Regions from separate parts of the Streptomyces sp. NPDC092296 genome, predicted to be linked through region 1. Evidence: riboswitches for the same ligand, from Rfam matches in the RefSeq annotation. Region 1 holds a riboswitch; each other region holds the start of a gene.
The links. A riboswitch is a leader RNA that binds a small molecule or an ion and turns the genes downstream of it on or off. The one in region 1 is predicted to bind cyclic di-AMP.

Region 1 (10,053 bases):
CGCTGGTGTCAGCGGGTGGCTGGTCGCGCAGTTCCTCGCGCTCCTGGTGGTGACCCGTGGCCGGGGTTCAGGCAGCCGGTTCCGGCAGGGCGGGGAGGGCGGCGACGGTGTCCCGCATGCCGGTCAGCCAGGCGTCCCGGTCCGCGGCCCGCCCCTGCTCGTACCGGGCCACCTCGGGGTGCGGCAGGATCAGGAACCGCTCGTCCGCCAGCCCCGCGACCACCGCCTCCGCCACCTCGGCCGGCTCCAGCATCGCCCCGAAAGCGGTCAGCACATCCTCGACGCCGGGATACGCGGACATCGCCGTCCGCACCCCCTGCGGACACAGCACGCTGACCCCGATCCCCCGCGACCCGTACGTCACCGCCAGCCACTCCGCGAACGCCACCGCCGCATGCTTGGTGACGCTGTACGGCGCATCCCCGGGCATGGTCAGCAGCCCCGCCGCCGAAGCGGTGTTGAGCAGCCGCCCCCGCCCCCGCGCGAGCATCCCCGGCAGCACGGCCCGCGCCGCGTAGACGTGGGCCATGACGTTGACGTCCCAGCAGCCCTGCCAGAGCGCGTCCGCCGCCTCGATGCCCTGCGCCGTCCCCACTCCGGCGTTGCTACAGAACAGGTCGATCGGCCCGAGGTGCTCCTCGGCGATGTCCACCAGGGTCCGTACGTCGCTCTCCCGCGACACGTCGCTGCCCACGCCGACCGCGCGGCAGCCGTGCCGGTCCAGCTCCCCGGCCAGGTCCTCGGCGCCGCCGACGTCCAGGTCCGCGAGGAGCAGCCCGGCCGCGCCCTCCGCCGCGAATCGCCGCGCGAGCGCCGCGCCGATCCCGCCCGCCGCCCCGGTGATGACCACCACCGCACCGCGCACCTGCATGGACTGCTCCTCCCTGCGGCCGCATCCGCCCCGCGGCGGGCCGCTGAATCACGCTGCGGGGGATCGTAGGCTCCGCAGCACCCACCGCAACAGGGCATGTCCGCCAGGTGACCTGCTTCGCGCCACTGTCGGACCCGCAGGCTAACGTCGGGGGATGCCTGCGCACGCCCCTGACCTGTTCACCTTCGAGTTCGCCGCCGATCCGTACCCGGCGTACGCCTGGCTGCGCGAGCACGCACCGGTGCACCGCACCACCCTGCCGAGCGGTGTGGACGCGTGGCTGGTGACGCGGTACGCCGACGCCCGGCAGGCGCTGGCCGACCCCAGGCTGTCCAAGAACCCGGTGCACCACAGCGAGCAGGCGCACCGCTCCGGCCGGGTCGGCATCCCCGGGGAGCGCAGCGCCGACCTGATGACGCACCTGCTGAACATCGACCCGCCCGACCACACCCGGCTGCGCCGGCTGGTCTCCAAGGCGTTCACCCCGCGCCGGGTCGCGGAGTTCGAGCCCCGGGTGCGGCAGCTCACCGACCGGCTGCTGGACTCCTTCGCGGCCCGGGGCAGCGCCGACCTGATCCATGAGTTCGCCTTCCCGCTGCCGATCTACGCCATCTGCGACCTGCTGGGCGTGCCGCCGGAGGACCAGGACGACTTCCGCGACTGGGCCGGGATGATGATCCGCCACGGCGGCGGCCCGCGCGGCGGTGTCGCCCGCGCGGTCAAGCGGATGCGGACGTACCTGGCCGAGCTGATCCACCGCAAGCGCGCGGAGCTGACCGCCGAGCCGCAGCCCGGCGAGGACCTGATCTCCGGGCTGATCCGGGCCGGCGACCACGGCGAGCACCTGACCGAGAACGAAGCCGCCGCGATGGCCTTCATCCTGCTCTTCGCCGGCTTCGAGACCACCGTCAACCTGATCGGCAACGGCACGTACGCCCTGCTGCGCAACCCCGGTCAGCGGGCGCTGCTCCAGGAGTCGCTGGGCCGGGGCGAGACCGGGCTGCTGGCCGGCGCGGTGGAGGAGCTGCTCCGGTACGACGGCCCGGTGGAGCTGGCCACCTGGCGGTTCGCCACCGCGGAGCTGACCATCGGCGGCACGGCCGTCCCGGCGGGCGATCCAGTGCTGGTGGTGCTGGCCGCCGCCGACCGCGACCCGGAGCGGTTCGACGGGCCGGACACCCTCGACCTGGCCCGCCGCGACAATCCGCACCTGGGCTTCGGCCACGGCATCCACTACTGCCTGGGCGCGCCGCTCGCCCGGTTGGAGGCGCAGGCGGCGCTGACCGCGCTGCTCACCCGCCTCCCCGATCTGCGGCTCGCCGCCGATCCGGCCGACCTGCGGTGGCGCGGCGGTCTGATCATGCGCGGCCTGCGGGAGTTGCCGGTGGGCTTCACCCCGGTGGCGGAGTGAGCGGATGACCGACCGACAGTAGGCACGCCGCGACGATGGGTTTGCCTTTGTGTGATGTTCGTGATGTCGGGTTGTTATCCATCAGACGAACTGTCTAGGCTCCCGTCCATCCGCTGACGCGGGCCCCGGAGCGTGGGACGCCGAGTCCTGTCCACCGTGCTCCGGGCCACCGAGACCGACCTTGAGGACAGGAGCGGGGGAACCAGGTAAGCCGCCGTGCGCCCAACCGGTGCGCGGCTCGGGGTGAAGCCGCCTCCGCGCGGCCGGGCCACCTCCCGGTCCGAACCCGACAGCTCACCTCGTAGGCGTCGGAGAGGGACCCCTCATGCTGCTTCCCGGCAACGGCCGCCATCGCCGCATCCGCCCCAGCCAGACCAAGAAGTTCGTCGCCGTCGCCGGTGTCACCGGCGCGGGCATCGCGCTCCCGCTGCTGACGGCGGGCGCCGCCTCCGCCGCCTCCACCGCCACCTGGGACAAGGTCGCCCAGTGCGAGAGCGGCGGCGACTGGGCGATCAACACCGGCAACGGCTTCTACGGCGGCCTCCAGTTCACCCAGAGCACCTGGGCGGCCTACGGCGGCTCCGCGTACGCCGACCGGCCGGACCTGGCGACCAAGGGCCAGCAGATCGCCATAGCGGAGAAGGTGCTGGACGGTCAGGGCCCCGGCGCCTGGCCGGTGTGCTCGGTGCAGGCCGGGCTGACGGCGGGCGGCCCCGCCGCGAGCGTGGACACCGGCGGCAGCCCGGTCTCCTCCGCCACCACGGACGCCGCCTCGCGCGGCAGCGCCCGGGACGACCTGGGTGCGGCCGACTCCACCGCCGCCAAGGACACCGCCCCGACCCAGACCGAGCACCTGCCGACCTTCGACGGCACGGCCGGCTGGGACGCTGAGGACGGCGTCTACTGGTACCAGGAGGACGACTCCTGGCACTGGACCAGCCACAAGGACGTCTACCAGCAGCACCTCGCCGCGGCCGAGCAGCAGGCCGCGACCGCCGCGACCCCGGCCAAGGGCACCGCGAAGCCGGCCGGGAGCACCGCCAAGCACGCCGCCGCGCCCGCCGCCGAGACGGCCGCCACCCCGGCGAAGAAGTCCACCCCCCGGCACGCGGCCCCCGCCCCGGCCGGCGGCCGGTACACGGTCGTACCGGGCGACAACCTCTCCGCCATCGTCGAGGCCCACCACCTGGACGGCGGCTGGCAGCACCTCTACCAGGAGAACCGCTCCACCGTCGGCGCCGACCCCGACCTGATCCTGCCGGGCCAGGTGCTGACCCTCGGCTGACCGGCTGCGCACCGCTGCTGACGCCCCGCCGGCGGCCGCTCCCGACCTCCCGGGACCGGCCGCCGGGTGCGGTGCCGGGCACCGCGCTACCGATGGGTAGAAGTGTTCGACCGGCGAGACAGGGCCCGGGTAGCGGTGGTCGTGACGGCCGGTGCGGTTAGGCTCTGGTCGTAACGACTTCATATCCGCCATAAGGAGATGCCTCGTGCCGTCCATTGATGTCGTCGTAGCCCGGGAGATCCTCGACTCGCGAGGCAACCCCACGGTCGAGGTCGAGGTCGGCCTCGACGACGGCAGCACCGGCCGCGCGGCGGTGCCCTCCGGCGCCTCCACCGGCGCCTTCGAGGCGCTGGAGCTGCGCGACGGCGACAAGTCCCGCTACGGCGGCAAGGGCGTGGAGAAGGCCGTCCTCGCCGTCATCGAGCAGATCGGCCCGGAGCTGGTCGGCTACGACGCCACCGAGCAGCGGCTGATCGACCAGGCGATGCTCGACCTGGACGCCACCCCGGACAAGTCCTCGCTCGGCGCCAACGCCATCCTGGGCGTCTCGCTCGCCGTGGCGCACGCCGCCTCCGAGGCGTCCGACCTGCCGCTGTTCCGCTACGTCGGTGGTCCGAACGCGCATGTGCTGCCGGTCCCGATGATGAACATCCTGAACGGCGGCTCGCACGCCGACTCCAACGTGGACATCCAGGAGTTCATGATCGCCCCGATCGGCGCGGAGTCCTTCTCCGAGGCCGTCCGCTGGGGCGTGGAGGTCTACCACACCCTCAAGGGCGTGCTGAAGGAGCGCGGGCTCTCCACCGGCCTGGGCGACGAGGGCGGCTTCGCCCCCAACCTCGACTCCAACCGCGAGGCGCTGGACCTCATCGTCGAGGCGATCAAGAAGGCCGGCTACACCCCCGGCAAGGACGTCGCCCTGGCGCTGGACGTCGCCGCCTCCGAGTTCTACAAGGACGGCGCCTACCAGTTCGAGGGCAAGGCGCTCTCCGCCGTCGAGCTGACCGAGTACTACGCCGAGCTGGTCGCCTCCTACCCGCTGGTCTCCATCGAGGACCCGCTGAACGAGGAGGACTGGGACGGCTGGAAGACCCTCACCGAGAAGCTCGGCGACAAGGTCCAGATCGTCGGCGACGACCTCTTCGTCACCAACCCGGAGCGCCTGGGCCGCGGCATCGAGTCCGGCACCGCCAACGCGCTGCTGGTGAAGGTCAACCAGATCGGCTCGCTCACCGAGACGCTGGACGCGGTGGAGCTGGCCCAGCGCAACGGCTACCGCTGCATGATGTCGCACCGCTCCGGCGAGACCGAGGACGTCACCATCGCGGACCTCGCCGTCGCCACCAACTGCGGCCAGATCAAGACCGGCGCCCCGGCCCGCTCCGAGCGCGTCGCCAAGTACAACCAGCTGCTGCGCATCGAGGAGATCCTCGACGACGCCGCCGAGTACGCCGGGCGCGGTGCCTTCCCGCGCTACAAGTACGAGGGCTGACAAGGCAGTTCGGCCACCGGTGCCCCGGCGCTCACCCTCTGGGGTGGGCGGCGGGGCATCCGTACGACCACGGAGGGGACGCACCATGGCGATCCGCAAGGCGACCCTGCCCGCACGCGGCCCCGGCACCCGCCGACCCGCGAGCGCCCCCCGCCCCCGGACCCGCTTCCGCTTCACCGGCCGGGCCGCCGTGCTCGCGCTGGTGCTCTGCTCGCTCATCGCGGCGCTGGCCTACCCCACCCGGCAGTTCATCGCCCAGCGCGCCGACATCGCCGCCCAGCGGGCCGCCGCCGAGCAGGCCCGCACCCGGGTCCAGGAGCTGCGCCGGGAGAAGGCCCGTTGGCAGGACCCGGCCTTCGTACGGGCCCAGGCCCGCGAGCGGCTGCACTACGCCATGCCCGGCGACACCCCGTACGTCGCGGTGGACCCGGCCGCCGGCCGGCCCGGGGACCCCGACGACGCGGCCGCCCGGGGGACCTCCCGGCAGCCCTGGTACACCAGCGTCTGGGAGTCGGTGGACGCGGCCGACCGCACCGTGCGCCCGGCCCGCAAGCCCCCGGCCGCCCCTGCCCGGTAAGACCCCCTTCACAGCCAGCACCGCACAGCCGCCCCCGCACGAGACAGCGCCCCCACATGACCACTGCCGAAGAACCCAACGCGCCCGTCGGCCCCGCCGACGTGGCCGCCATCGCCGCCCAGCTCGGCCGGGTGCCGCGCGGGCTGCGCGCGGTCGCCCACCGCTGCCCCTGCGGCCTGCCCGACGTGGTGGAGACCCAGCCCCGGCTGGAGGACGGCACGCCGTTCCCCACCCTCTACTACCTGACCTGCCCCCGGGCCGCCTCGCTGATCGGCACCCTGGAGGCCGACGGCGTGATGAAGGAGATGACCGCCCGCCTCGGCGAGGACCCGGAGCTGGCGGCCGACTACCGGGCCGCCCACGAGGACTACCTGGCCCGCCGCGACGCGATCGAGGTGCTGGAGGGCTTCCCCAGCGCCGGCGGGATGCCGGACCGGGTCAAGTGCCTGCACGTCCTGGTCGGCCACTCGCTGGCGGCCGGCCCCGGCGTCAACCCGCTCGGTGACGAGGCGATCGCCAAGCTGCCCGAGTGGTGGCGCAAGGGCCGCTGCGTCTGCGCGGCCGACCCCCAGACCGGAGGAGACGACCAGTGACCACCACCAGGACCGCCGCCGTCGACTGCGGCACCAACTCCATCCGGCTGCTGATCGCGGACCTGACCCGGCCGGACGGCGCCCCGGCCGCCACCTCGCGCGACGTGGACCGCCGGATGACCATCGTCCGGCTGGGCCAGGGCGTGGACCGCACCGGTCGGCTGGCGCCCGAGGCGCTGGAGCGCACCTTCGCCGCCTGCCGGGAGTACGCCGAGCTGATCCGCAGCCACGGCGTCGGCCCGGAGCGGACCCGCTTCGTCGCCACCAGCGCCTCCCGCGACGCCGAGAACCGCGACGACTTCGTACGCGGTGTGGTCGACATCCTGGGCGTCGAACCCGAGGTGGTCACCGGCGACGAGGAGGCCCAGCTCTCCTTCACCGGCGCCACCCGGGGCCTGACCGCCGCCGGGGTGCGCCTGGAGCAGCCGTACCTGGTGGTTGACATCGGCGGCGGCTCCACCGAGTTCGTGCTCGGCGACGACACGGTCCGCGCCGCCCGCTCGGTGGACGTGGGCTGCGTACGGCTGACCGAGCGGCACTTCGCCGGGGCCGACCCGGTCACCCCCGGGCAGATCGCCGCCGCCCGCGCCGACATCGAGCGGGCGCTGGACCTGGCCGCCGAGCGGGTGCCGCTGGACCAGGCCCGCACCCTGGTCGGGCTGGCGGGCTCGGTCACCACGGTCGCGGCGCTGGCGCTCGGCCTGACGGAGTACGACTCGGCGCGCATCCACCACTCCCGGATCTCGCTGGACCAGGTCCGCGAGGTGACCGGCGGGCTGCTCGCCGCCGACCACCGGCAGCGCGCCGCGCTGCCGGTGATCCACCCCGGCCGGGTGGACGTGATCGGCGCCGGGGCCCTGGTGCTGCTGGCGCTGATGGAGCGGACGGGGGCCGCCGAAGTGGTCGTCAGTGAGCACGACATCCTGGACGGGATCGCCTGGAGCATCGTCCGCTGAACCCCGCCGGGGGCCGGCCGGGCCCGGGGCCGGGCGTCACACGCCCGGCCCGCCGGACCAACTTCGTGAATTTCTTCACATGGAGTTCCGCGTGATCGGCGTCACCTGCCGGGGGGACCGTCCGATATGTGGGACCGAAGGTGCCCGGCCGTTCAGAGGTGCGGATCGCAGGCCCGTCCACCGATCCACGGGCAGAATCGAAAACGCGTGCCGGGCGTGACGCCCTCGCCGGGGATTACGGCAGCTCAGCGGGGTGGCCCGGGAGCGCCGTCCGCAGGACCACCGCCCCCGCGTCGCGGCGGCTCCGGCACGGCCCCCGAGCGGCCGCCGGGGCCCCGAAACGAGGGCCGCGAAATATAGCACACCGTGTCCAGAGGCAGGTGACCAGCCTCGGGAGGGTCGCTGCCCGGCGTGCTGGATACTTTCGGATATGAGCACCACGGAGCGTCCTCGCATCCTCATCGTCGGCGGTGGTTACGTCGGCCTGTATGCCGCGATGCGCATCCTCAAGAAGATGCGCTACGGCGAGGCGACCGTCACGGTCGTCGACCCGCGGTCGTACATGACCTACCTGCCCTTCCTCCCGGAGGCCGCGGGCGGCAACGTCGCCCCCCGCAACCTCGTCGCGCCGCTGCGCCGCGTCCTGCAGAAGGCCGAGGTGCTGACCGGTCACGTCACCGGCGTCGACCACGGTCGCAAGGTCGCGACGATCTCCCCGCTGGCCGGCGACTCCTACGAGCTGCCCTTCGACTACCTGGTGGTGGCGGCCGGTTCGGTCTCCCGCACCTTCCCGATCCCCGGTCTGGCCGAGCACGGCATCGGCATGAAGACCGTGGAGGAGGCCATCGGCCTGCGCAACCACGTGATGGCGCAGCTCGACAAGGCCGAGTCGACCACGGACAAGGACGTCCGCCGCCAGGCCCTCACCTTCGTCTTCGTCGGCGGCGGCTTCGCCGGTGTCGAGACCATCGCCGAGGTCGAGGACATGGCCCGCGACGCGGCGAAGATCTATAACACCGTCAGCCGCGAGGACATGCGCTTCATCCTCGTCGAGGCGGCCAACCGCATCCTGCCCGAGATGGGCCCGGACCTGGGCGTCTGGACCAAGGAGCGGCTGGAGGAGCGCGGCATCGAGGTCTTCCTGGAGACCTCCATGGAGTCCTGCGTCGACAAGCACGTGGTGCTGAAGAACGGTGTCGAGGCGGACGCCTCCACCATCGTCTGGACCGCCGGCGTCAAGCCGAACCCGGTGCTGGCCTCGTTCGGCCTGCCGCTCGGCCCGCGCGGCCACGTGGACACCGCCCCGACCCTCCAGGTCAAGGGCTTCGACAACGTCTGGGCCGCCGGCGACAACGCCCAGGTGCCGGACCTCGCCGCCGGTGAGGGCGCCTGGTGCCCGCCGAACGCGCAGCACGCGGTGCGGCAGGCCATCGTGCTCGGTGACAACGTCATCTCCGGGATGCGCGGCTTCCCGCAGGCCGAGTACAAGCACAAGAACCTCGGCGCGGTGGCCGGCCTCGGCCTGCACAAGGGCGTGGCGATCCTCTTCGGCAAGTACAAGCTGAAGGGCCGCCCGGCGTGGTGGTTCCACCGGCTGTACCACGGCAGCCGGGTGCCGACCATGAACCGCAAGGTCCGGGTCTTCACCGACTGGACGCTGGCCATGTTCCTCAAGCGCGAGGCCGTGGGCCTGGCCCAGATGGAGAACCCCCGCGAGGCGTTCTACGAGGCCGCCACCCCGGTGCCGGCCCCGCGCAGCGAGAAGCCCCTCCCCGAGAAGGTCTCCTCCTGATCTCCCGGTAGTCCGGAGGCTCTCCGCCCGGCAGCGCTGCCGGACCACGACCTCCGTGGTGCTCAGCCGGCCCCGGTGCCGGGCGGAGCCGCCCCGCGACCCGTCGCGGGCGTGAGTCAGCCCCCCGATCGCAGCCCTGCGATCGGGGGGCTTTCTCGTACCCGGGGACCGCCCCCGCCCGGGGGAGTGATCCGAGGCCCGGCTCCAGCGCCGCTTGAGCGCCGCTGGAGGCCCGCTTGAGCGCTGGTGGAGCGGTGGCTGAGCAGCGGCGGAGAATGGCTAATGATGCGTCAGATCACATGAAAACAAGACAACTTCAGTTGTTGTGGGCAGGCAGGGAGTGCTCTGCGCCACTAGGCTCATGCTGCTCCCGCAGGGGGTCGTGGGGTGTGCGCCCGGATGGTGGAATGCAGACACGGGCAGCTTAAAACTGCTTGGCCGTGAGGCCGTGCCGGTTCGAATCCGGCTCCGGGCACCCCCGCCGTGAATCCCATGACCAGCAGCAAGGCCGCTGCGGGCTGGTGATCCCTCCCGAGACGGGAACACGCTGGGAACACGAGGCCGCGCCGCGCCGCCCATGGCACCCGCGCATCCGCACCGGCGCAGGTCCGGCGAGGCCTCCTGCCACCAGGTGCACCGGCGCCCGGCAAGCCGGGGTCTACGCTGGGGCCGCACCCGATCGGAGAACCTGGTGGACACTCTCGACCCGAACCGGACGCTACGCCTGATCGTCACAGGAGGCGGCACCGGCGGACACACCTACCCCGCGCTCACCGCAGTGCGCACCTTGCATGCCCGGCTCTCGACCTCCGGAAGAACGCTGGAAACCCTCTGGGTCGGAACGGCTGACGGTCTGGAGGCCCGCGTCGCAGCGGCCGAAGGGATTCCCTTCGCTCCGGTCGCCACCGGCAAGCTGCGGCGCTCCGGCAACCCCCTGAAACTGATGTCCCCGGCGAACATGAAGGACATGGGCCGCGTGCCGCTCGGCGTCGTCCAGGCCCGCTCGGTCATCTCCCACTTCCGCCCGGATGTGGTGCTGGCGACCGGTGGGTATGTCGCCGTCCCGGTTGGCCTCG
Region 2 (10,053 bases), on a different contig from region 1:
TCGTAGAACAGCGGCACCGGCCGCTCCACCGACTTCACCACCGTGGTCGGCCGCCCGGTGCGGCGCCGCAGATCCGCCTCGAAGCGGCGGACGTCGCCCAGCGTCGCCGACATCAGCAGGAACTGGGCCTGCGGCAGCTCGATCAGCGGCACCTGCCAGGCCACGCCCCGCTCCGGCTCGGCGTAGAAGTGGAACTCGTCCATCACCACCTGGCTGATGTCCGCCCGCTCGCCGTCCCGCAGCGCGATGCTGGCCAGCACCTCGGCGGTGCAGCAGATCACCGGCGCCGTCGGGTTGACGCTGGCGTCGCCGGTCATCATGCCGACGTTGGCGGTGCCGAACATCTTCACCAGCTCGAAGAACTTCTCCGACACCAGCGCCTTGATCGGCGCGGTGTAGAAGGTCCGCTCCCGGCGCGCCAGCGCGGTGAAGTGCGCCCCCGCCGCCACCAGGCTCTTCCCGGAGCCGGTCGGCGTGTTGAGGATGACGTTCGCCCCGGAGACGATCTCGATCAGCGCCTCCTCCTGGTGGGGGTAGAGCGTGATCCCCCGCTCCGCGGCCCAGCCGGCGAAGACTTCGAACAGGGTGTCAGGATCTGCGCTGCCGGGCAGCTCGTCGATGAGGGTCACTGCCCCATACTGCCTGGTCGGCCCGGTACCCGGCAAAGCTCGGCACTCGGCGGCCCCACCCGGTGCGACACCGGCCGCCCGGGTGACCGGCGGCGCGTTGCCGCCCCGCGCCGGGCCGTGCCAGAGTGCCCGGCATGGCCCACCCCACCGCCGCCGACCAGGCCCCGCCGACCCACCCGGCCGGCCCCGCCCACCCCGACCCGGCCGCCGTCTTCGACTGGCTGGACACCCGGGCGGAGCAGCGCGCCCGCGCCGGACTGACCCGGACGCTGCGCAGCCGGGCCAGCGACGACCCCGTACTGGACCTGGCGAGCAACGACTACCTCGGCCTGGTCCGCCACCCCCGGGTGACCCGCGCCGCCGCCGACGCGGCGCTGCGCTGGGGCGGCGGCGCCACCGGCTCCCGGCTGGTCACCGGCACCACCGAGCTGCACACCGAGCTGGAGGCGGAGCTGGCCGCCTTCTGCGGCACCGAGGCGGCCCTGGTCCTCTCCTCCGGCTACGCGGCCAACCTCGCCGCGCTCACCGCGCTCACCGCCCCGGGCACGCTGGTCGTCTCCGACGCCTACAACCACGCCTCGCTGATCGACGGCTGCCGGCTCTCCCGGGCCCAGGTCCGCCCGGTGCCGCACCGCGACCCCGGCGCGGTGCGCGCCGCGCTGGCCGGGCACGGCGGCGGCCCGGCGCTGGTCGTCACCGACTCCCTCTTCTCGGTCGACGGCGACGCCGCACCGCTGGCCGACCTCTCCGCCGCCTGCCGGGAGTACGGCGCGGCGCTGCTGGTCGACGACGCGCACGGGCTGGGCGTCCTCGGCCCCGGCGGGGCGGGCGCGGCGGCCGGCAGCGGCCTGGCGGGGGCGCCGGACACCGTGGTCACCGTCACCCTCTCCAAGTCGCTGGGCTCCCAGGGCGGGGCGGTGCTCGGCCCGCGCCGGGTCATCCGGCACCTCACCGAGACCGCCCGCACCTTCATCTTCGACACCGGGCTCGCCCCCGCCGCCGCCGGAGCGGCCCTCGGCGCGCTGCGGCTGCTGCGCGAGGAGCCGCAGCGCGCCGCCCGCGCCCGCGAGGTCGCGCGGCTGCTGGCCGACCGCCTCACCGCCGCCGGGCTGCGGGCCGGCCGACCGGACGCGGCGGTGGTCTCGGTACGCGCCCCCTCCCCGGAGGAGGCCGTCGCCTGGGCCGCCGACTGCCGGGCGGCCGGGGTCGGGGTCGGCTGCTTCCGCCCGCCGTCCGTACCCGACGGCCAGTCCCGGCTGCGGCTGACCGCCCGCGCCGATCTGACCGACGCACAGCTCACCCGGGCCGTCGAGGTGCTTTCCCGGACGGCTCCGGAGAATGCGTTCGGATAACCGGCAATCCCGCCCGACCGCTTCCGCCGAAGGGCGGCCGGGCGGGATTGATTACCGGATTTACCGGTCAGCCGATACGGCCGTACCAGACGCTCTTGTCCCAGATCTTCTCCAGCCGCACCCGCGCACCGCTGTGCGGGGCATGCCAGATCTTGCCCTTCCCGGCGTAGATGCCGACGTGGTAGACGCTGGAGCCGTGGTGGAAGAAGACCAGGTCGCCGGTCCTGAGGCTGCTCTTCTTGATGTGGTGCGCCTTGTTGTACTGCGCCTGTGCGGTGCGCGGCAGTTTCTTGCCCGCCTTCCGGTACGACCACATCACCAGACCCGAGCAGTCGAACCGGGTCGGCCCGGCGGCGCCGTACACATACGGCGCCCCCTTCTTGGTCGCGGCGATCCTCAGCGCCTTCGCCGAGAGCGTCGCGGCCTCCGCCGGGGTGGCGAAGCCGGGCGCCAGCCCGACCCCGGCCATCGCGGCGGCCGTCAGGACGGCGGTGGCGCCGACCCGGTTGATCAGCCGGCCACGCTGCCAGCCCGGACGACCGCCCTGGTGGGAGGGGGTACTACCGTCCTCCTCGGCGCCGACCGGCGCTGCGGGGGCAGCGTCGGCGGCGAGCTGGGCAGCCCTGCCGGCATGGGTGCGAGACGTCGCAGACATGCGAGTCCTTCCGGAACCGCCTGCGAAAGATGACCTGTCGGATTCGGGCACCGAAAGCTGCCCGGCCACCGAAGTGGCTTCACCCCAAGGGGCACTGATGAACCTTTGCCGCGGCACTGCCGCGACCGGGCTCACGCACCCCGCCGTACCTGGGTCTCCCGCTCCCGCCGCAAACAGCTCGCGCCTGGCATCCGGGTCGGTGGCGGGATTTGGCGTCCGCCCGGACCGCCCCGCCTCGGTGACGGGGACTTGTCGCGTTCGGCCGCCAGTATTGGCAGATTTCTGACCCGTCTTCATCTTGAGACGGCTATTTGTGACTCTTGTCACCCGCCCGACGGGGGCCGCTGAAGCCTTGTTCGGCAGATCAGGTTTCAACCCCTCAGAACCCTGGTACGCAATTCCCAACTCTCCTTTCACCTGCGGAAATACACCTGCGTCACCGGGGGCACGACGGGGGCTCACGGGGCGCTCGGCGGAGTGTTCGACGAGCGTTCGTTCCTGCATTCGGGGGAGCGGGCTACGGCACGCGGGCGACACGCCGTCGCTGCGCCCGGACGGGTGGTCCGCTCACCCGTCCGGGTCGCTCGGTGGAACTGCCCCGCTACGCATCGGCGGCGGACGCGTTGTCAGGGGAGGATGCGCTGGCCAGGGGGTGAGGGACGGTCAGCCGCCCGGCGCGACCGGCTCACCGCGCGCCCCTTCGCAGCCGTTCGCACCCGCTGCCGTGGCGATGGGCGTGTTGACCGGTGTCAAGACGCGATATATCGTGTTTCTCCATGCAGAGCAGCAGCAGGAGTGCCCGGTGACCGCTTCCAAGCCCACCCGCCCCTGGTCCGACGCCGCCATCGATCCGAGCGCCGCCGACCTGCCCGCCGCCGATCTGCCCGCCGCCGATCTGCCCGCCGCCGACCTGCGCGCGGCCGACCACGACCGCGACCGTACGGCCGCCCGGCTGGCCGACGCCCTCGCCCAGGGCCGGCTGACCCCCGAGGAGCACGCGGAGCGCCTGGAGGCCGCCTACAGCGCCCGTACGTTGGCCGAGCTGGCACCGCTCACCCGCGACCTCCCCGCCGAGACCGACGGCCGCCCGACCGCGCCCGTGGCCCCGGGGGACGGCGAGCCGGTGGTCGTGGTGCTCAGCAAGCTGCGCCGGGGCGGCCAGTGGCCGGTGCCGCCGCTGAGCGCCTTCCGGGCACGCTTCGGCGCGCTGGTCCTGGACCTGAGCCATGCCGTCTTCACCCGGCGCGAGGTGGTGATCGAGGCGGGGTCCTTCTGCGGCAAGGTCGAGATGGTGGTGCCGGACGACGCCCAGGTGTACGACACCGGCACGGCGCTCCTCGGCAAGCGGTCCACCCCCGGCGACCACCCCGGCCGGGCGGACGGCCCCGTCATCCGGATCACCGGCCGCAGTGTCCTCGGCCACCTCCGCGTCGTCCGGGAGTCCGACGCCCCCTTCCACCACTGAGATCCGCCCCGGGGCGGCAGATGCCCGGCCGGGCGCCGGCCAGGGGCGCGGGGGACTGCGCGCCCAGCCCGCCACGGGGGTGCGGGACTGTTCGCGGCAGCTACCCGCGCCCCGTGCGGACGGGCCCGGGTCAGAACTGGAAGACGCCGCCGGATTCGCCGCCGGCCACGCAGCGGTTGGCGTAGGTGCGGATGAACTCCACCGGGTGGCCGTCCCAGCTGCCGACGACGCGGCCGGTGACCGGGGCATACAGCATCGGGCACATCACCCCCCGCTGGGCCCGCACCGCCGCCGGATCGCCGTGCGCGGCCCGCAGCGCGGCGCACGCGTCGCCGGGGCGGGGGTGCGAGCCGCCGTCCGGGGCGCACTCCAGCGAGACCGAGCCCAGCACCCGCCCGGCGGCGTTCTCGCCGCTGTGCAGGGTCAGCACCAGCCGGGAGCCGGCCGGGCCGGGGGAGTCGGCCGCGGCGCCCGGGGCCGGGACGGCCACCAGGGCGGCGGCTGCGGCCAGGGCGGCGGCGGGCAGGGCACGGCTCCAGGGCATGGCGGGTTCCTCCGGGAACGGGACGGTACGGGGGCGAGGTGGGGCACAGGACAGGTCTCGCAGCCACACCTACCGCAGACGGCCGCCCGCCGCGCGCCCGGTCACCCGACCGTGGGCGCGCCGCGGGCGGCCGCCGTCCCGAACCCGACGCCGCTACGGTCCGTCGACCGGCTGCACCGCCGCAGCGGCAGCGCGCGGCGCACCGCCCTGGGACCGCGCCTCCAGCGACGCCAGATAGGCGTTGTACGCGACCAGCTCGGCGTCGCCGTCCCGCTCCGCCGCCCGGTCGCGCCGCCGCGCCTGCCGCTCCTCGGAGTTCGCCCACTGGAAGACCAGCGCGATCAGCACCAGCGCGGTCGGGATCTCGCCGAACGCCCAGGTGATGCCGCCGGCGATCTTCTGGTCGTCGAGCGTGTTGACGCCCAGCCCGGCCGGCGGGTGCGCGAACGTGTCGACCAGCAGATTGCTCGCCATCATCACCGCCACGCCGAAGAAGGCGTGGAACGGCATCCCCATGAACAGCTCCAGGATGCGCATCACATAGCCCGGCCGGTGCGGCCCCGGGTCCACGCCCATGATCGGCCAGAAGAAGACCAGACCGACCGCCAGGAAGTGCACCATCATCGCGATGTGCCCCGTGCGGCTGCTCATCAGGGTGTCGAACAGCGGGGTGAAGTAGAGCCCGTACAGGCTGGCGACGAAGAGCGGGATGGTGAACGCCGGGTGCGAGATCACCCGTACGTACCGGCTGTGCAGCAGCGCCACCACCAGCTCCCGCACCCCCCGGCGCCCCTTGCCGGCCGGGTGCAGCGCCCGCAGCGTCAGGGTGATCGGGGCGCCGAGCAGCAGCAGGATCGGTGAGAGCATGCTCAGCACCATGTGCTGGAGCATATGGGCGCTGAACAGCACCATCCCGTAGTCGTTCACGCCGGTGCAGGTGGTCAGCACCACGGTGGCCAGCCCCGCCACCCAGGCGATCACCCGGCCCGCCGGCCAGCGGTCGCCGCGCCGCCACAGCCGCACCGCTCCCGCCCCGTAGAGCAGCAGCAGCGCCACGCAGCCGAGCAGGAAGACCCAGTCCGGCGACCAGGCGAGGGCGCTCGACAGCGAATACGGTTTCAGCACCCCCCCGTGGTGGTGCATTCCAGCCATGCCGTCGCCCATGGGCGGAACCCGCTTTCCCTAGCTAGCCCTGGTGGCGAAGCGCGCACCCGCCGGGTCCGCTTCGTCCGACTTTCGTCCCACCAGACTAGAGCCGCCCCGGCCGCCGTCCGCAGCCGCCCCCCTGGGCGGTGCGGCGGACGGCGACGGGCCCCGGCGGACCACCCCGTGGGGGCGGCCCGCCGGGGCCCGTACGGTGTCGCGGACCGTGTCGCGGACGGTGTGCGGCGGTGCCTCAGATGACCGTCTCGGCCTCGGCGTAGCGCTCGGCCGGGACCGTCTTCAGGTCGGCGACCGCGTCGGCCAGCGGGACCAGGTTGATGTCGGTGCCCTGGAGTGCGGTGATGTGACCGAACGCGCCCTTGTGCACCGCCTCCACGGCGTGCCAGCCGAACCGGGTGGCGAGCACCCTGTCGTACGCGGTCGGGGTGCCGCCGCGCTGGACGTGGCCCAGGATGACCGGCTTGGCCTCCTTGCCGAGGCGGTGCTCCAGCTCGCGGGAGAGCTGGGTGGCGACCCCGGTGAACCGCTCGTGGCCGTAGATGTCGGTGGTGCCCGCCTCCCAGTGCATGGTGTCGGGCTCGGGCTTGGCGCCCTCCGCGCAGACCACGATGGCGAACTTCTTGCCCCGGTTGAAGCGCTCGCGGACGACCTGGGTGACCTTCTCGATGTTGAACGGCCGCTCGGGCACCACGATGGCGTGCGCGCCCGCCGCCATGCCGGCGTGCAGCGCGATCCAGCCGGTGTGGCGGCCCATGAGCTCCACCACCATCACCCGCTGGTGCGACTCGGCGGTGGTCTTCAGCCGGTCCAGCGCCTCGGTGGCCACCGAGACGGCGGTGTCGAAGCCGAAGGTGACGTCGGTGCAGGCGATGTCGTTGTCGATGGTCTTGGGCACGCCGACGATCGGCAGCCCGCCGTCGCTCAGCAGCCGGGCGGCCTTGAGGGTGCCCTCGCCGCCGATCGGGATGATTCCGTCCAGGCCGAGGTCCTCGCAGTACTGCTTCGCCTTGGCCACGCCGTTGCGCAGGTGGCTCGGCTGCACCCGGGTCGAACCGAGGATCGTGCCGCCCTGGGCCAGGATGCCGCTCACCGAGTCCAGGGTGAGCGGGCGGTAGGCGCCCTCCAGCAGTCCCCGCCAGCCGTCCTCGAACCCGATGATCTCGTCGCCGTGGTCGACCACTCCGCGGTGGACCACGGAACGGATCACGGCGTTCAGACCAGGGCAGTCACCGCCGCTGGTCAGCACACCAATACGCATCGCTTTGCAACTCCCGAGCAGAACCGGACGGCCGGACCACCACATTGGAACGAATCCCGCCAGCGTAGCGGGCCGCTCCGGCGCCGGTCTGGCGAGGAGGTTGCCGCGAAGTGACGGAACGGTCGGATCGAGTCATCCGATCATACCGGCCCCAGCGTCCGGCCAGACGGGGGCAGCCGCGGAGGCGGCGCCGTCGGCACCCCCGCACAGGAGGACATCGGAGCGCCCGCGGATCGCACGGGCACCCCGTATGCAGTTGTCTCGTACACCCAGCCTGCCTTGCGAGGCTCCGGGTGCGCGACCCCCGTGACCGGTCGTCCCACCCACCGGTCACCGCCCCCCCCCGACGGAGGCACCCCCGGCGTCAGGCGTTCTGCTGCTGCCGGGCCGCCGAGATCCGCTCCGACCGCAGGGCGTCGTACCAGCTGGAGTCCACCGGCGGCAGCGCGCTCACATCCAGCGCCAGCTTGATCAGCAGATCCGCCATCGCGGGGTTGCGGGCCATCACCGGGCCGTGCAGATAGGTGCCGAACACGGTGTCCCGCCAGGCGCCCTCGGTGCCGTCGCCGGTCCCGTTGCCGCCGCCCAGCTGGACGGTCGCCAGCGGAGCCACCCCCGGGCCGAGATGGGTGACGCCCTGGTGGTTCTCGAACCCGGTCAGCGGCGGCAGCCCCAGCCGGGGGTCCACCTCGGCCAGGATGTCGCCGACGTTGCGGGCGCCCTCGCCACGGGTGCTGTGCACATCCAGCAGGCCCAGGCCCGGCTCGCGCTGCCCCAGGTCGTTGATGAACTCATGGCCCAGGATCTGGTAGCCCGCGCACACCGAGAAGACGATGGCGCCGTTCTCCACCGCCCGGGGCAGACCCGGGTCCTGGCGCAGCCGCTCGGCGGCCAGCCGCTGCGGCCGGTCCTCGCCGCCGCCGATCAGATAGATGTCGCCGCTGGTCGGGACCGGCCGGTCGGAGCGGACGTCGATCCGGGTCACGTCCAGGCCGCGCTGCCGGGCCCGCCGCTCCACCACCAGCACATTGCCGCGGTCGCCGTAGGTGCTCAGCAGGTCCGGATAGACCCACACCAGACGCAGACTGCTGTCACTCATCCTCGTCCCTCGATTTCCCACGCTCATCGGACCGTCCGCCCTCAGCCCGCGACCGCGCGGCGCAGCTGCTGGAACGCGGTGTAGTTGGCAATGGCCTCGATCCGGCCGGCCGGTGCCGCCCGGACCGCCTCCGCCAGCGAGTCCACCACCTGGAAGTTCAGCCCGGCCACCTCCAGGCGGACCGCGAGGTCGAGCTTGCGCTGCCCCATCACGAAGACCGGGTGCCCCGCCAGCCGCTCGTAGTCGACGTCCCACAGCCAGGAGGTGTCCGTACCGTCCGCGTCCAGCGCGTTCACCGAGAGCACCACCGGCGCCGGCGGGCCGTCGATCAGCGAGAACGTCTCCAGCCAGCCCGCCGGGTTCTTCGCCAGCAGCAGCCGCACCTGACGGCCCTGGTACGTCACCACGTCGTACCGGCCGGCCACCGCCGTCACCGACTGCATCCGCTGCAACGACGTCTGCGGCGCCACGCCGAACACCGCCGCCACCGCCGCCGAGGTGGCCGCGTTGGCCAGGTTGGCCCGGCCCGGCAGCTGGAGCTGGATCGGCCAGGCCGCGCCCTGCGGGTCGTACACATGCTGGCCGGAGAGCGCCCAGTGCGGCTGCGGGCGGCGGAAGCCGCACTCCGCGCAGTACCAGTCGTCGCCGGGGCGCTGCATGACGCCGCCGCAGGCCGGGCAGGACCAGGCGTCCTCCTTCCACGCCTGCCCCGCGGCCACCCACACCACCCGGCGGCAGGAGGACGCGGCCCAGGTCACCAGCGGGTCGTCGGCGTTGGCGATCACCACCGCCTCGGTGTCCTGGAGCCCCTCGCGCCACTTCTCCGCGAGCATCCGGGTCTCCGCCGCGCGGTCCAACTGGTCGCGGGAGAGGTTCAGCAGCGCGATGGCCTTGGGGTGGGTGTCGCGGGCCACGCCGGCCAGGTACTTCTCGTCCACCTCGATCACGCCGTAGCGGGCGTCGCCGCCGCCCGCCAGCGCGGCGGTGATGCCGGCCGGCATGTTGGCGCCCAGCGCGTTGGAGACCACCGGGCCGGCCGCGCGCAGCGCCTCGGCGATCAGGCGGGTCGTCGTCGTCTTGCCGTTGGTCGCGCTCACCAGGACCACGTCCAGGTGGTCGGCGAGCTTCGCCAGCAGGTCGGGATCGAGTCTCAGCGCGACCTTGCCGCCGATGACCGAGCCGCTGCCGCGACCCGCCGTGCGGGAGACGGCGGCCGCCACCCGGCCCGCAGTGACGGCGATCTTCGCGCGCGCGGGCAGCGACGCGTCGCGCCCGCCCTGCGCCGGGGCCTCCGGACCGGTGCCTGGCATCGTCAGTGGTTCCTCCTCGGTGCGGCGCCGCCCTTGGGCCGCATCGCGGCCACTGGGGCAACAGGGACGCCGTCAGCCTACCGACTCCCGGAGCCGACGCCGCGCGCCGCACCCCTCCGCAAGATCACGCGGCCCTCCCGGCACCCGCCCGGCCGACCCGCCGCGCGCTGCCCCGGCTAGGCTCGACTCCATGGCAGCAGGCAGCTCGTACGTCCGAATCCCCGGCAGTTCCGGCAGCGTCCACCCGCTGCGGCTGCTGGGCGACCCGGTGCTCCGCGAGCCCTGCGCGCCGGTCACCGCATTCGACGCCGACCTCGGCCGACTGGTGGAGGACATGTTCGCCACCATGTACGCGGCGGACGGGGTGGGCCTGGCGGCCAACCAGATCGGCGTGCCGCTGCGGGTCTTCGTGTACGACTGCCCGGACGACGAGGACGTGCGGCACCTCGGCAGCATTGTCAACCCGGTGCTGACGGTGGCGGACGGGGTGAGCATCACCGGCGAGGAGGGGTGCCTCTCCGTCCCCGGCGTACGGGCCGGCACCCCGCGCCTGGACCACGCCGTGGTCGAGGGGGTC
Region 3 (10,053 bases), 1.1 Mb from region 1:
CGGTCTCCCGGGCCGCCGCCGCGTAGTCGTCGATCAGACCGGCCAGGGTCTGGTCCTCCGCCATGCGGTGTTGGTCCCCGTTCAGCATCCCGTCGGGCAGGCTGCCGTCCTGGCGCGTCATCACATGCATCCAGGCCCGCTCGCAGTGGGCGACATGGCGCAGCAGGCCGCCAAGGGTCAGCTCGCTCACGGTGGTGCGGCGCGCCGCCTCCGCGTCACCGATCCCCCGGACGGTGACCAGCAGGGTGTTCCGCTGCTCCGCCAGCATCCGGAGCAGCTCGTCGCGCTCCCCGGCCGGGGCGGGCGGGGTCTGGGTGCCGGGGGTCTGGGTGCCGGGGGTCTGGTCGCTGGTCATGCGTTGGTCCTTTCCGCTGTCCGTTGGGATCACCATAGGAGGCAATGCGGTCAGGATCGGTCCGCAATAGGTCCGCGAGCGGAACGGGGAGCGGAACGGGATTCGAGACGGCTCCGGCCGGTGGGCGCGGGGCCCGGAGCGGACGTTCTAGGGTCGGTGCGGAAGCAGATGTCGCACGGCGCGTGAGCGCGGACAGGGAGGCGCACGATGGCGAGGATTCCGACGGCGGCGGTGGCGGCGGCCGGGCTGGTCGGCGGCTACGGCGTGGCGCGGTGGACCAGGAAGCGGCCGCTGGGCGGGGTCGCGCTGGCCGCGGCGGGGGCGGTGGCGGCCCGGCAGTGGCAGCGGCAGACCGGTACGGCGGGCGCGGCGGCGCTCACCGGCCTCTATGCGGCGGCGTTCGCCGGTTCGCACCCGCTGGCCAAGAAGGTGGGCGCCTGGCCCTCGGTCTTCGCGGTGTCCGGCGCGATGGCGCTGGCCTCCTACGTGGTGGCGGACCGGCGCGGCTGACCGGGCCGTCCGATGGGCAGGCCGACGGCCCCGGCGTCGGGGGGATGATCGCCGGGGCCGTCGGCGGCCGGGGGCTGCCGGAGCTTCGGAACCGCTGCCGGCTCAGGGGGTGAGGTCGTGCGACTGGAGCCACAGCTTGGGGTCGATCGGCGCGCCGCCGCCCGGCCGGACCTCCAGGTGCAGATGCGGCCCGGTGACATTGCCGGTGGCGCCGGACCGGGCGATGACGTCGCCGGCCCGCACCGCGCCGGACCCCTGGCCGATCGAGGACAGGTGGCAGTACCAGATCTCGGTGCCGTCGTGCAGCCGCTCGATGACCCGGTACCCGTAGGCGCCGGACCAGCCCGCCGAGGTGACCGTGCCCGCGCCCAGCGCCTTGACGGCGGTGCCGGTCGGGACGGCGAAGTCCAGGCCGGTGTGCAGGTGGGACCAGTAGGAGCCGGCCTGCCCGAAGCCCGCCGTGAGGGTGTATCCGGAGACCGGCAGCACCAGGTCACCGAGGAGCGCGCGCTCGGCCTCGCGGGCGGCGCGCTCCGCCGCCGCCTTCTGCTGCCGGGCCTCCTCGGCCCGCTGGGCGGCGGCCTCCTTGGCGGCGGCCTCGCGGGCGGCCTGCTCCTGGACGGCGCGCTTGGCCTCGGCCTCGCGGGCGGCCTGCACCCGGGCGGTCTCCTCGGCGGCGGTGCGCTGGCTGTCGGCCTGCGCCTGGATACGGGCGGCCAGGGCCACGCCGGGGTCGGTGGCCTCGGCGAACGCCGTGCTCCGCGCGTCGTCGGCCTGCTCGGCGGTGGCGGTGGCGGCGTACGAGGTGAAGCCGGTCGTCCCCAGGGTGGCGGCCATCGCGGCGACGCCTATCACCGCGGAGGAGCCGATGCCGCCGCTGCGCTGCCTGGGCATCCGGTGGCGGCCGCGGTCCGGCTCGCCGCCGAAGCCGTCGGCCTGCGCGGGGATCTCGGGCCAGGGCTGCCCGGTCGGCCCGGTCGGCCCGGTCGCCCCGGAGAGTGTGGTGAGCGGCAGGGTCGAGGGCATGCCCTCGGAACGGTACGTCGACGCCACGGCAGGCGCACTCCTTTCCTTCCCTCACGCCTACCGGGTTAGCTGACGGGTTCGGAGCAGGAAGGTCTCCTACGGCTGCGGGGGCCTGCGGCCGTACCCGGGCGAGCGTCTGGTAACGCTCCGTCAGGGTGCGAACAGGTCCGCCGCCGCCGATTCACCCCAAGGAACGGTGGTTCCCCGGCTCCCGGACGCCGCCGTAACGGCGCCTCCAGGATTAGGCGTTGGCGCACGGTGCCGTCGTGGTACGGCGTTTGCGACCGCGCTGCGTTATCAAACGTTAATCCCAGGCCGCCGCAATTCCAAGCCACTTGGGAAATGCAGACGGTCACATGAACGACGGAAGGGGTGATTTGTCGCGGTTGATGGGAAGCGCGGCACCGCTCCCCTCCCCAGGGTCAGGAGCCGGTCACCGTACGTCAGGTTCGGCCCGGTGCGGCGGCTCCGGACGCCGCCGGGTCCTCCGCCGTGAGCGGCATCGCGATGCTCTCCAGTCCGCGCCGCTCCGCCTTCACGCCCAGGAACAGCTCCACCACCCCGGCCGCGATCATCAGCGCCGCGCCGATGGCGAAGGCCACTGCGGTGTCGGTCGGCTTTCCGGTGCTCACCAGGTCGGCGAAGAGCAGCGGCCCGGAGATACCGCCGACCGCCGTGCCGACCGCGTAGAAGAACGCGATGGCCATCGCCCGGGTCTCCATCGGGAAGACCTCACTCACCGTGAGGTACGCCGAGCTGGCCCCCGCCGACGCGAAGAACAGCACCACCGTCCAGCAGAACGTCATGGTGAGCGCGGAGAGCACGCCGTGCTGGAACAGCAGCGCGGTGCCCAGCAGCAGCACCCCGGAGAGGATGTACGTGCCGGAGATCATCGGTTTGCGGCCCACCGAGTCGAAGAATCCGCCGAGCAGCAGCGGCCCCAGGAAGTTGCCGACGCAGATGATCACGAAGTAGTAGCCGGTGTGGCCGTTGGGCACGTCGAAGAAGGTGTTCAGGATGGTGGCATACCCGAAGGTCACCGCGTTGTAGAGGAACGCCTGGCCGATGAAGAGCGCAAGGCCGAGCACGGTGCGGCCCGGGTAGAGCTTGATCACGGTGTGTGCGATGGTGATGAAGCCGATGCTGCGGCGCTGCCGGATGGTGATCGACTCGTCCGGTTCCGCCAGCGCCTGGTGCGTCTCCGCCTCGACGATCCGCTCGGCCTCCGCGACCACCTCCTCCGCCTCCCGGTCGCGGCCGTGGATGAACAGCCAGCGCGGGCTCTCCGGCACATGGCGCCGCACCAGCAGGATCACCAGCCCGAGCACCACGCCCAGGGCGAAGGCGACCCGCCAGCCGACGTTCACGGCCAGCAGCGAGGTGTTCAGCAGCGGCACCGAGATCAGCGCGCCGGCGCCCGCGCCGATCCAGAAGCTGCCGTTGATCACGATGTCGATCCGGCCCCGGTGGCGGCTCGGGATCAGCTCGTCGATGGCGGAGTTGATCGCCGCGTACTCGCCGCCGATCCCGAAGCCGGTGAAGAAGCGGCAGAGGAAGAAGAACCAGGCCGTCCAGGAGACGGCGGTCAGCGCGGTCGCCGCCAGATAGAGGCAGAGGGTCAGCATGAACAGCTTCTTGCGGCCGTAGCGGTCGGTCAGCCACCCGAAGAAGAGCGCCCCGCTGCACGCCCCCGCCACGTACAGCGCGGCGGCCAGCCCGGAGACCTGGGCGGCACTGACGGCCAGGCCGCTGCCGGACTCGGAGAGTCGGCCGGCGATATTGCCGACGATGGTGACTTCCAGCCCGTCCAGAATCCAGACGGTGCCCAGGCCGATGATGATCCGCCAGTGCCAGCCGGACCACGGCAGCCGGTCCAGCCGGGCGGGGACCTTGGTACGGATGGTGCCGGTCTGCACGCCGCCACCGCGCCCGCCGCCACCGCCGCCCCCGGCCGGCGGCCCGTCCTCCGACGCACCCGCCCCGGTGTCCCTGCCTGCCGTGGAACTCATGCCCGGCCCTCCGCGATCGGCCCCCGGCCACCGGCCGCGCCGGTGGCCGCCGCTGTGGCCCGCACAGCTGCGGAGGGCGTCTGCCCCGGCCGTGCCGGAGCGACACCACGCCCCGGCGGGCCCCCGCCGGGGGGCCTAACGCACCAGGCAGAACTCGTTTCCCTCCGGGTCCGACATCACCTGGAAGGCCCCCTGCTCGTCCGTCCGCACCCCGCCGACCGCCCGCGCGCCGGCCGCGAGCAGCTGCTCGCGGACCCGGTCGATGTCGGCCACGCCGATGTCCAGGTGCAGCCGGTTCTTCCGGTCCCCCCTGGGCTCCGGCACCCGCTGGAAGGCGATCCTCGGCTGCCCGTCCGGCGGGTCCACGTACGACCAGTCGGGCCCCCGGTCCACCGGACTCCCGCCGAGCACCGCCGCCCAGAACCGCACCAGCACGGCCGGCTCGGCGCAGTCGATCACCAGTTCCTCGATTCGCCCCAGCACGCGCCCCAACCTACTGCCGCCACTCCCGGACATCGGGCCTGGCCGGTATTGGCCCACCTCGCCGGCGAGCCCGGGTGCCCGCCGACCCGGCCGCGCTCCCGGGCGGCGGCCAGGCCCTCGTTGCCGCCGACGATGGGTTCGCAGGTGAACCCGGCGAGGGCGGCGAAGACGTGGAGGGCGAGCCGACGCGGTGGTTATCCATGGTTCCCTGAATTCAGGAGTACGTGTACTGTCGTGCCGTGCTGACTGTTGCCTCCGACATCGAAGTGCTGGCCCGGTTCGGCCGCGCGCTCGCCGACCCGATCCGCTGCCGCATCCTGCTCGCCCTGCGCGACGCACCCGCCTACCCGGCCGACCTCGCCGACGCCCTCGGGATCTCCCGCACCCGGCTGTCGAACCACCTCGCGTGCCTGCGTGACTGCGGGCTGGTCGTCACCGTCCCCGACGGCCGGCGTACCCGCTACGAGCTCGCTGACGAACGCCTCGGCCACGCGCTCGATGACCTGCGCGCCGCCGTGGTCGCCGTCGAGACCGACCGCACCTGCCCGGACGCCGAGACGAAGTGCTGCTGACCATGTCCGCGGAGATGTCCATATCCCTCGGCCCCGGCCCGGCCCGGCGGGACGCGCTCACCCGCCGGATACGGCTGCTGGTCGCCGTGACCATCGCCTACAACGTCATCGAGGCGATCGTCGCCGTCACCGCCGGGACGACCGCCTCCTCCACGGCCCTGATCGGCTTCGGCCTCGACTCGGCCATCGAGGTCTCCTCCGCCGCTGCGGTCGCCTGGCAGTTCTCCGCCCGCGAGCACACGGTCCGCGAAGCGCGGGAGAAGACCACCCTGCGGATCATCGCCGTCTCCTTCCTCGCGCTCGCCGCGTACGTCGCCGTCGACGCCGCCCGCGCCCTGGCCGGGACCGGCGAGGCCGAACGCTCCATCCCGGGCATCGTCATCGCGGCCCTGTCGCTGGCGGCGATGCCGTTCCTGTCGGCCGCTCAGCGCAAGGCCGGACGTGAACTCGGCTCCGCCAGCGCGGTCGCCGACTCCAAGCAGACGCTGCTGTGCACCTACCTGTCCGCCGTGCTGCTGATCGGCCTGGTCCTCAACGCCACGCTCGGCTGGTCCTGGGCCGACCCGGTCGCCGCGCTCGTCATCGCCGCCGTCGCGGTGAAGGAGGGCCGCGACGCCTGGCAGGGCAAGGGCTGCTGCGCCCCCACGGCTGCGGCGGTGCCGTCCGCCGGGCCGGACGCGTGCGGCTGCCGTGCCGGATGCGGCTGCCGCGACTGACCTCCCCGACCCACCACGGGCCCGACGTGACGGCTCCCTGCGCCTCCTCGCCGGCGTCCTCGACGGTGTCCGGGCCCCGGATCGGCCGCAGGCCCTGGCCGGGACCGCCGACCTTGCTGCCGGTCCTTGAGCGGGGCGCGTCCCAGAGCGGATTCCCCATGCCCGTGTCCAGGCGCAGGGGCCCCGGGCCGCCGGGGTGGCGGGGTGGCGGCCCGGGGTGGGCGGGGGTCAGGCAGTGCGGTCGGCGAGGAGGGTGCCGCCGGTGGCCCAGTTGTCGGCCGGGAGCTCGTCGATGGTGACCCAGATGGACTCCGGCTTGACGCCGGTGATCCGGACGTACGCGTCGGTGAGCTCGCGGACGATCTCGCGCTTCTGCTCGGTGCTGCGGCCGGCGAGCTGCTTGACCTGGATGAGCGGCATGGGCTGACTCCTCGTCAGTATCGTTGCTCCGACGGGCCGGTGCTGCCACCGCCCGTTCACGGGAACCACTCCATCACCGCAGCGGGCGCCGCACCAAGCGGCACCCCGCGAAGGCGCCGGCCACCGATCGGGATCGGCCGCCCCCGGCGGCGGCCGCCTACGGCAGCCGTGGCTCCCGGGGCCGGGCGGCGCGGTCCCCGGCCCGAACCGGGTGGCTCGACCAGGTCTGCACCCGGGGTGGTGTGGGTGATACTGCATTGGGGGGCTTGAGCACCGGCTCGGCCCACGAGACGCAGAAAGGGGTGAGTCGACCGTGTGGTTCAGGAATGGGCTGGAACCCTGGCACCTGATCCTGGTGCTGGTCGTGGTCGTCCTGCTGTTCGGCTCCAAGAAGCTTCCGGAGATCGCACGCGGGCTGGGCAAGTCCATGCGCATCCTCAAGGCCGAGACCAAGGCCATGCGCGACGAGCCTCCGTCCGTGGAGCGCGTCACCGAGGAGCCGTCCGTGGACACGGCGGCCCCTCGGGTCGAGGAGCCGCAGCGCAAGGCGTCCTGACCTCCGCCGCGCCCCGGTCGGCCCCCGCCCCGTACGGCGGTGGCGGTCGACTGGGGCGTACTGTCACCGGGACAGCGACCGCGCCGAACGGAGCAGCACCATGGCGGAGATCGTGATCGACGGCCCCCGGCTCACCGTCCGGCTGTCCGGCTGGCAGAAGGTCGAGGCGCTGCACGGCGATGTCACCGTGCCGCTCACCGAGGTGCGCGCCGTCTCGGTGCTCCAGGACCCGCTGGGCGCGCCCCGGGGGCTGCGCGTCCCCGGCACCGACCTGCCGGGCGTTGTCAAGGCCGGCACCTGGCGCAGCTCGCACGCGGGGCGGCAGTTCGTCCTCGCCTCCCGGGGTGAGCGCGGCGTACGCGTCGACCTCTCCGGGGACGGGAGCTTCGACGTGCTGCTGATCAGCGTGCCGGACCCGGAGGCCACCGTGGCCGCGCTGCGTACCGCCACCGGGCTCTGAGCGCCGCCGCTCCCGGTTGGGCGGGCAGGCTCAGCCCGGACCGTTCCAGTCCAGCGTGGGCGCGAGCACGCCCTCCAGGGTGAGCAGCCAGCGCTTGGTCTCCACCCCGCCGTATCCGCCGCCGTACCCGCCGAGGCCGTCGGAGGCGACCACCCGGTGGCAGGGCACCAGCAGCGCGACCGGGTTGGACCCCATGATCTGGCCGACATCGCGCGCCCCGGCCCACCGCTCGCCGGGCCCCGCGTCGTCGTAGACGCCGCTGCGGTCCGCCAGTGCGCCATAGGTGACCGTCCGGCCGTAGCCGACCGTCCGGTGCAGGGTCTGCAGGACGGTGCGCTGGGCGCCGGCGGTGAGGCTCCAGTCGATCGGGAAGTCGAAGGTCTGCCGCCGCCCGGCGAGGTATTCGGCGATCTGCCGGGCCACCAGTGCCGCCTGCTCGGGTCGGGCGGCCGGTGCCGGCGCCAGCCGGGCCGTGAGGTCGGCGGGCGGTCGTACCGCGAAGGCCACCGCTGCGACGCCTGCGGCGGTGACGGCGGCGCCGACCGCGCCCAGCGGTTCCGGTGCCTCGACGCTCACCCAGCCCGCAGCCATGGCTCGCTCCCCGTCTTCCGTGCTTCCCGTGTTTCCGGTGTTTCCCGTGCTTCCGGTGCTTCCGGTGTTCCTCCAGCATCGCCCAGGTCGGGCGGCGGGCGGGGGCTGCGGGACGGTGACGTCCGAAATCCGCCAGGCGGCGGGCCGGTGTCCCGGGCGAGCGGGGAGGGGGCGGGGTCGGCCGGGGGCCCGGCGGGCGCCGGGTGGGAAGACGATCACCTCACGGAAGGAACGCACCACCAAGCGGGGAGCGGTCACCCGAAAGCTGACGGGCCGACCCCGTCGTTTCTCATGCTGATGCACTCCAGTGGTTATTGCAAGTGACTCGCAATAAGGTGGACCCAGCTTGATCACACCACTGAGAGGGGCTGTGCCTGATGGGCACGTACTCGCTTCCCGACCTGCCGTACGACTACTCGGCGCTGGAGCCGGCCATCACCGGGCAGATCCTGGAACTGCACCATGCCAAGCACCACGCCGCCTACGTCAAGGGCGCCAACGACACCCTGGAGCAGATCGCCGAGGCCCGGGACAAGGACCGGATCACCCCCACCGGGCTGGTCGGCCTGGAGAAGACGTACGCCTTCAACCTCTCCGGCCACGTGCTGCACTCGATCTTCTGGGAGAACCTCTCCCCGGACGGCGGCGACCGCCCCGACGGCCCGCTGGCCGACGCCATCGACGAGCACCTGGGCGGCTTCGAGGCGTTCCGGAAGCAGCTCACGGTGGCGACCAGCTCGGTGCAGGGCTCCGGCTGGGGGGTGCTCGCCTGGGAGCCGCTGGGCAAGCGGCTGATCGTCGAGCAGGTGTACGACCACCATGGGAACGTCGGCCAGGGCAGCACGCCGCTGCTGGTCTTCGACGCCTGGGAGCACGCGTACTACCTGCAGTACAAGAACGTCCGGCCGGACTATGTGACCAAGCTCTGGGACCTGGTCAACTGGACCGACGTCTCCCGCCGCTTCACCGCCGCCGCCGGCGCCTGAACGGCAGGCTCCGCCCGGCCCGGGGCATCCGCAGGCCCCGGGCCGGGCGGGCCGGACCCGCCGCTCAGGGCTTGCGGGCCACTCCGGACCAGTAGTACGCGGCGGCCGGGTCGGCCGGCGGCTCGCCGTCCGGACGCCAGCCCATCACCGGCACCACGCCCGGGTCGACCAGCTCCCAGTCACCGAAGAACCGGGCCACCTCCTCCTGGGTGCGCGGCACCAGCGTCATCCCGTCGTGGCCGGCCGCGTCCGCGATCTGCCGCATAGCCGCCGGGTCGAAGTCCGAACCGGGGTGGCTGACGGCGATGTAACTGCCCGGCGCCAGGGCGTCCAGCAGCTGGCGGACCAGGCCCCACGGGTCGTCCCGGTCCGCGATCAGCATCAGCACCGCGACCAGGGTCAGGCCCACCGGCTGCGACAGGTCCAGGGTGCCGGTCAGCTCCGGGTGGGCCAGGATCGCCCCGGGGTCGCGGAGGTCCGCGTCTATGTACGCGGTGCGGCCGTGCTCACCGTCCGCCATCAGGGCGCGGGCGTGCGCCAGCACGATCGGGTCGTTGTCCACGTACACGACCCGGCTCTCCGGGGCGACGGCCTGCGCGACCTCGTGGGTGTTGCCCTCGGTGGGGATGCCGGTGCCGATGTCCAGGAACTGCCGGATGCCACCCTCGGCCGCCAGGTAGCGGACCGCGCGGCCCAGGAAGCGGCGGTTCTCCCGCGCCATGCTCCGGATGCCGGGGATCTGCCGCTCGAACATCTCCCCCAGCGCCCGGTCCGGATCGAAGTTGGTCTTGCCGCCCAGCCAGTAGTCGTACATCCGCGCCGAGTGCGGCCGATCCGTCCGCAGATCCACCGGCTCCGCACCCGCCCCCCGCGCACCCTGCCGCATCCAGTCGGTACCCACCATCGCACCCACCCCACCGTCTCGGCCCCACGGGCCGTCAGCCCGCATGCTAGCCACGTCCCGCCCGTCCCACCCCCGTCTTGGGACACCTGGTGCCCCCATTCCCCCCGAACGACCGTCCGCATCAGTGGTACGGCCGACTTGCGGCAGTGCGAAGCGGGCGCGGACAAGGGTCGGTTGTACGACCTCGGCGTGGTCACCGCAGCCGTTGGTCAGCAGGTCCGCACAGTTGCACCCGCTGGAGCAGCCAGATCAAGCGTGATCATTCGTCTGAACAGGGCAGGCTGCCATGGCTAGCCTGACACCATGCACACGACGCCGTCCGAGGCCCCGGACACGCAGCCGCCGAAGATCACCGGTCGGGACGCCCGGATCGCGCAACTCATGCGCGCGGCCCATCGCACCGTCCCGCTGCGGCACACCTTCGTCCAGGCGGTCCGGGGCTCGGCGAGCCGTCACGCTCCGCTG

Region 2: another riboswitch for cyclic di-AMP. It lies ahead of ACIQGZ_RS28945 (C40 family peptidase); the one in region 1 lies ahead of ACIQGZ_RS04980 (transglycosylase family protein).
Region 3: another riboswitch for cyclic di-AMP. It lies ahead of ACIQGZ_RS00100 (M23 family metallopeptidase); the one in region 1 lies ahead of ACIQGZ_RS04980 (transglycosylase family protein).

Annotation. Positions count from the first base shown of each region.
Region 1 is NZ_JBIVRB010000001.1:1,070,576-1,080,628, forward strand. It holds gene ACIQGZ_RS04970 (SDR family oxidoreductase) at 68-871, opposite strand; gene ACIQGZ_RS04975 (cytochrome P450) at 1,026-2,282, shown strand; cyclic di-AMP (ydaO/yuaA leader) riboswitch at 2,440-2,605, shown strand; gene ACIQGZ_RS04980 (transglycosylase family protein) at 2,608-3,567, shown strand; gene eno (phosphopyruvate hydratase) at 3,773-5,059, shown strand; gene ACIQGZ_RS04990 (septum formation initiator family protein) at 5,145-5,636, shown strand; gene ACIQGZ_RS04995 (DUF501 domain-containing protein) at 5,693-6,229, shown strand; gene ACIQGZ_RS05000 (exopolyphosphatase) at 6,226-7,185, shown strand; gene ACIQGZ_RS05005 (NAD(P)/FAD-dependent oxidoreductase) at 7,616-8,977, shown strand; tRNA gene ACIQGZ_RS05010 (tRNA-Leu) at 9,371-9,452, shown strand; gene ACIQGZ_RS05015 (UDP-N-acetylglucosamine--N-acetylmuramyl-(pentapeptide) pyrophosphoryl-undecaprenol N-acetylglucosamine transferase) at 9,669-10,053, shown strand, end outside.
Region 2 is NZ_JBIVRB010000025.1:3,701-13,753, reverse strand. It holds gene ACIQGZ_RS28955 (DEAD/DEAH box helicase) at 1-629, opposite strand, end outside; gene ACIQGZ_RS28950 (8-amino-7-oxononanoate synthase) at 764-1,981, shown strand; gene ACIQGZ_RS28945 (C40 family peptidase) at 2,049-2,636, opposite strand; cyclic di-AMP (ydaO/yuaA leader) riboswitch at 2,639-2,861, opposite strand; gene ACIQGZ_RS28940 (DUF1707 domain-containing protein) at 3,439-4,101, shown strand; gene ACIQGZ_RS28935 (SSI family serine proteinase inhibitor) at 4,232-4,645, opposite strand; gene ACIQGZ_RS28930 (cytochrome c oxidase assembly protein) at 4,799-5,788, opposite strand; gene ACIQGZ_RS28925 (6-phosphofructokinase) at 6,042-7,067, opposite strand; gene ACIQGZ_RS28920 (type 1 glutamine amidotransferase) at 7,432-8,166, opposite strand; gene ACIQGZ_RS28915 (MurT ligase domain-containing protein) at 8,208-9,476, opposite strand; gene def (peptide deformylase) at 9,667-10,053, shown strand, end outside.
Region 3 is NZ_JBIVRB010000001.1:20,518-30,570, forward strand. It holds gene ACIQGZ_RS00090 (DinB family protein) at 1-355, opposite strand, end outside; gene ACIQGZ_RS00095 (hypothetical protein) at 563-865, shown strand; gene ACIQGZ_RS00100 (M23 family metallopeptidase) at 968-1,918, opposite strand; cyclic di-AMP (ydaO/yuaA leader) riboswitch at 1,931-2,149, opposite strand; gene ACIQGZ_RS00105 (MFS transporter) at 2,335-3,900, opposite strand; gene ACIQGZ_RS00110 (VOC family protein) at 4,036-4,383, opposite strand; gene ACIQGZ_RS00115 (ArsR/SmtB family transcription factor) at 4,623-4,955, shown strand; gene ACIQGZ_RS00120 (cation transporter) at 4,958-5,671, shown strand; gene ACIQGZ_RS00125 (4-oxalocrotonate tautomerase family protein) at 5,900-6,520, opposite strand; gene tatA (Sec-independent protein translocase subunit TatA) at 6,405-6,647, shown strand; gene ACIQGZ_RS00135 (hypothetical protein) at 6,748-7,107, shown strand; gene ACIQGZ_RS00140 (methylated-DNA--[protein]-cysteine S-methyltransferase) at 7,138-7,698, opposite strand; gene ACIQGZ_RS00145 (superoxide dismutase) at 8,076-8,684, shown strand; gene ACIQGZ_RS00150 (SAM-dependent methyltransferase) at 8,749-9,588, opposite strand; gene ACIQGZ_RS00155 (hypothetical protein) at 9,892-10,053, shown strand, end outside.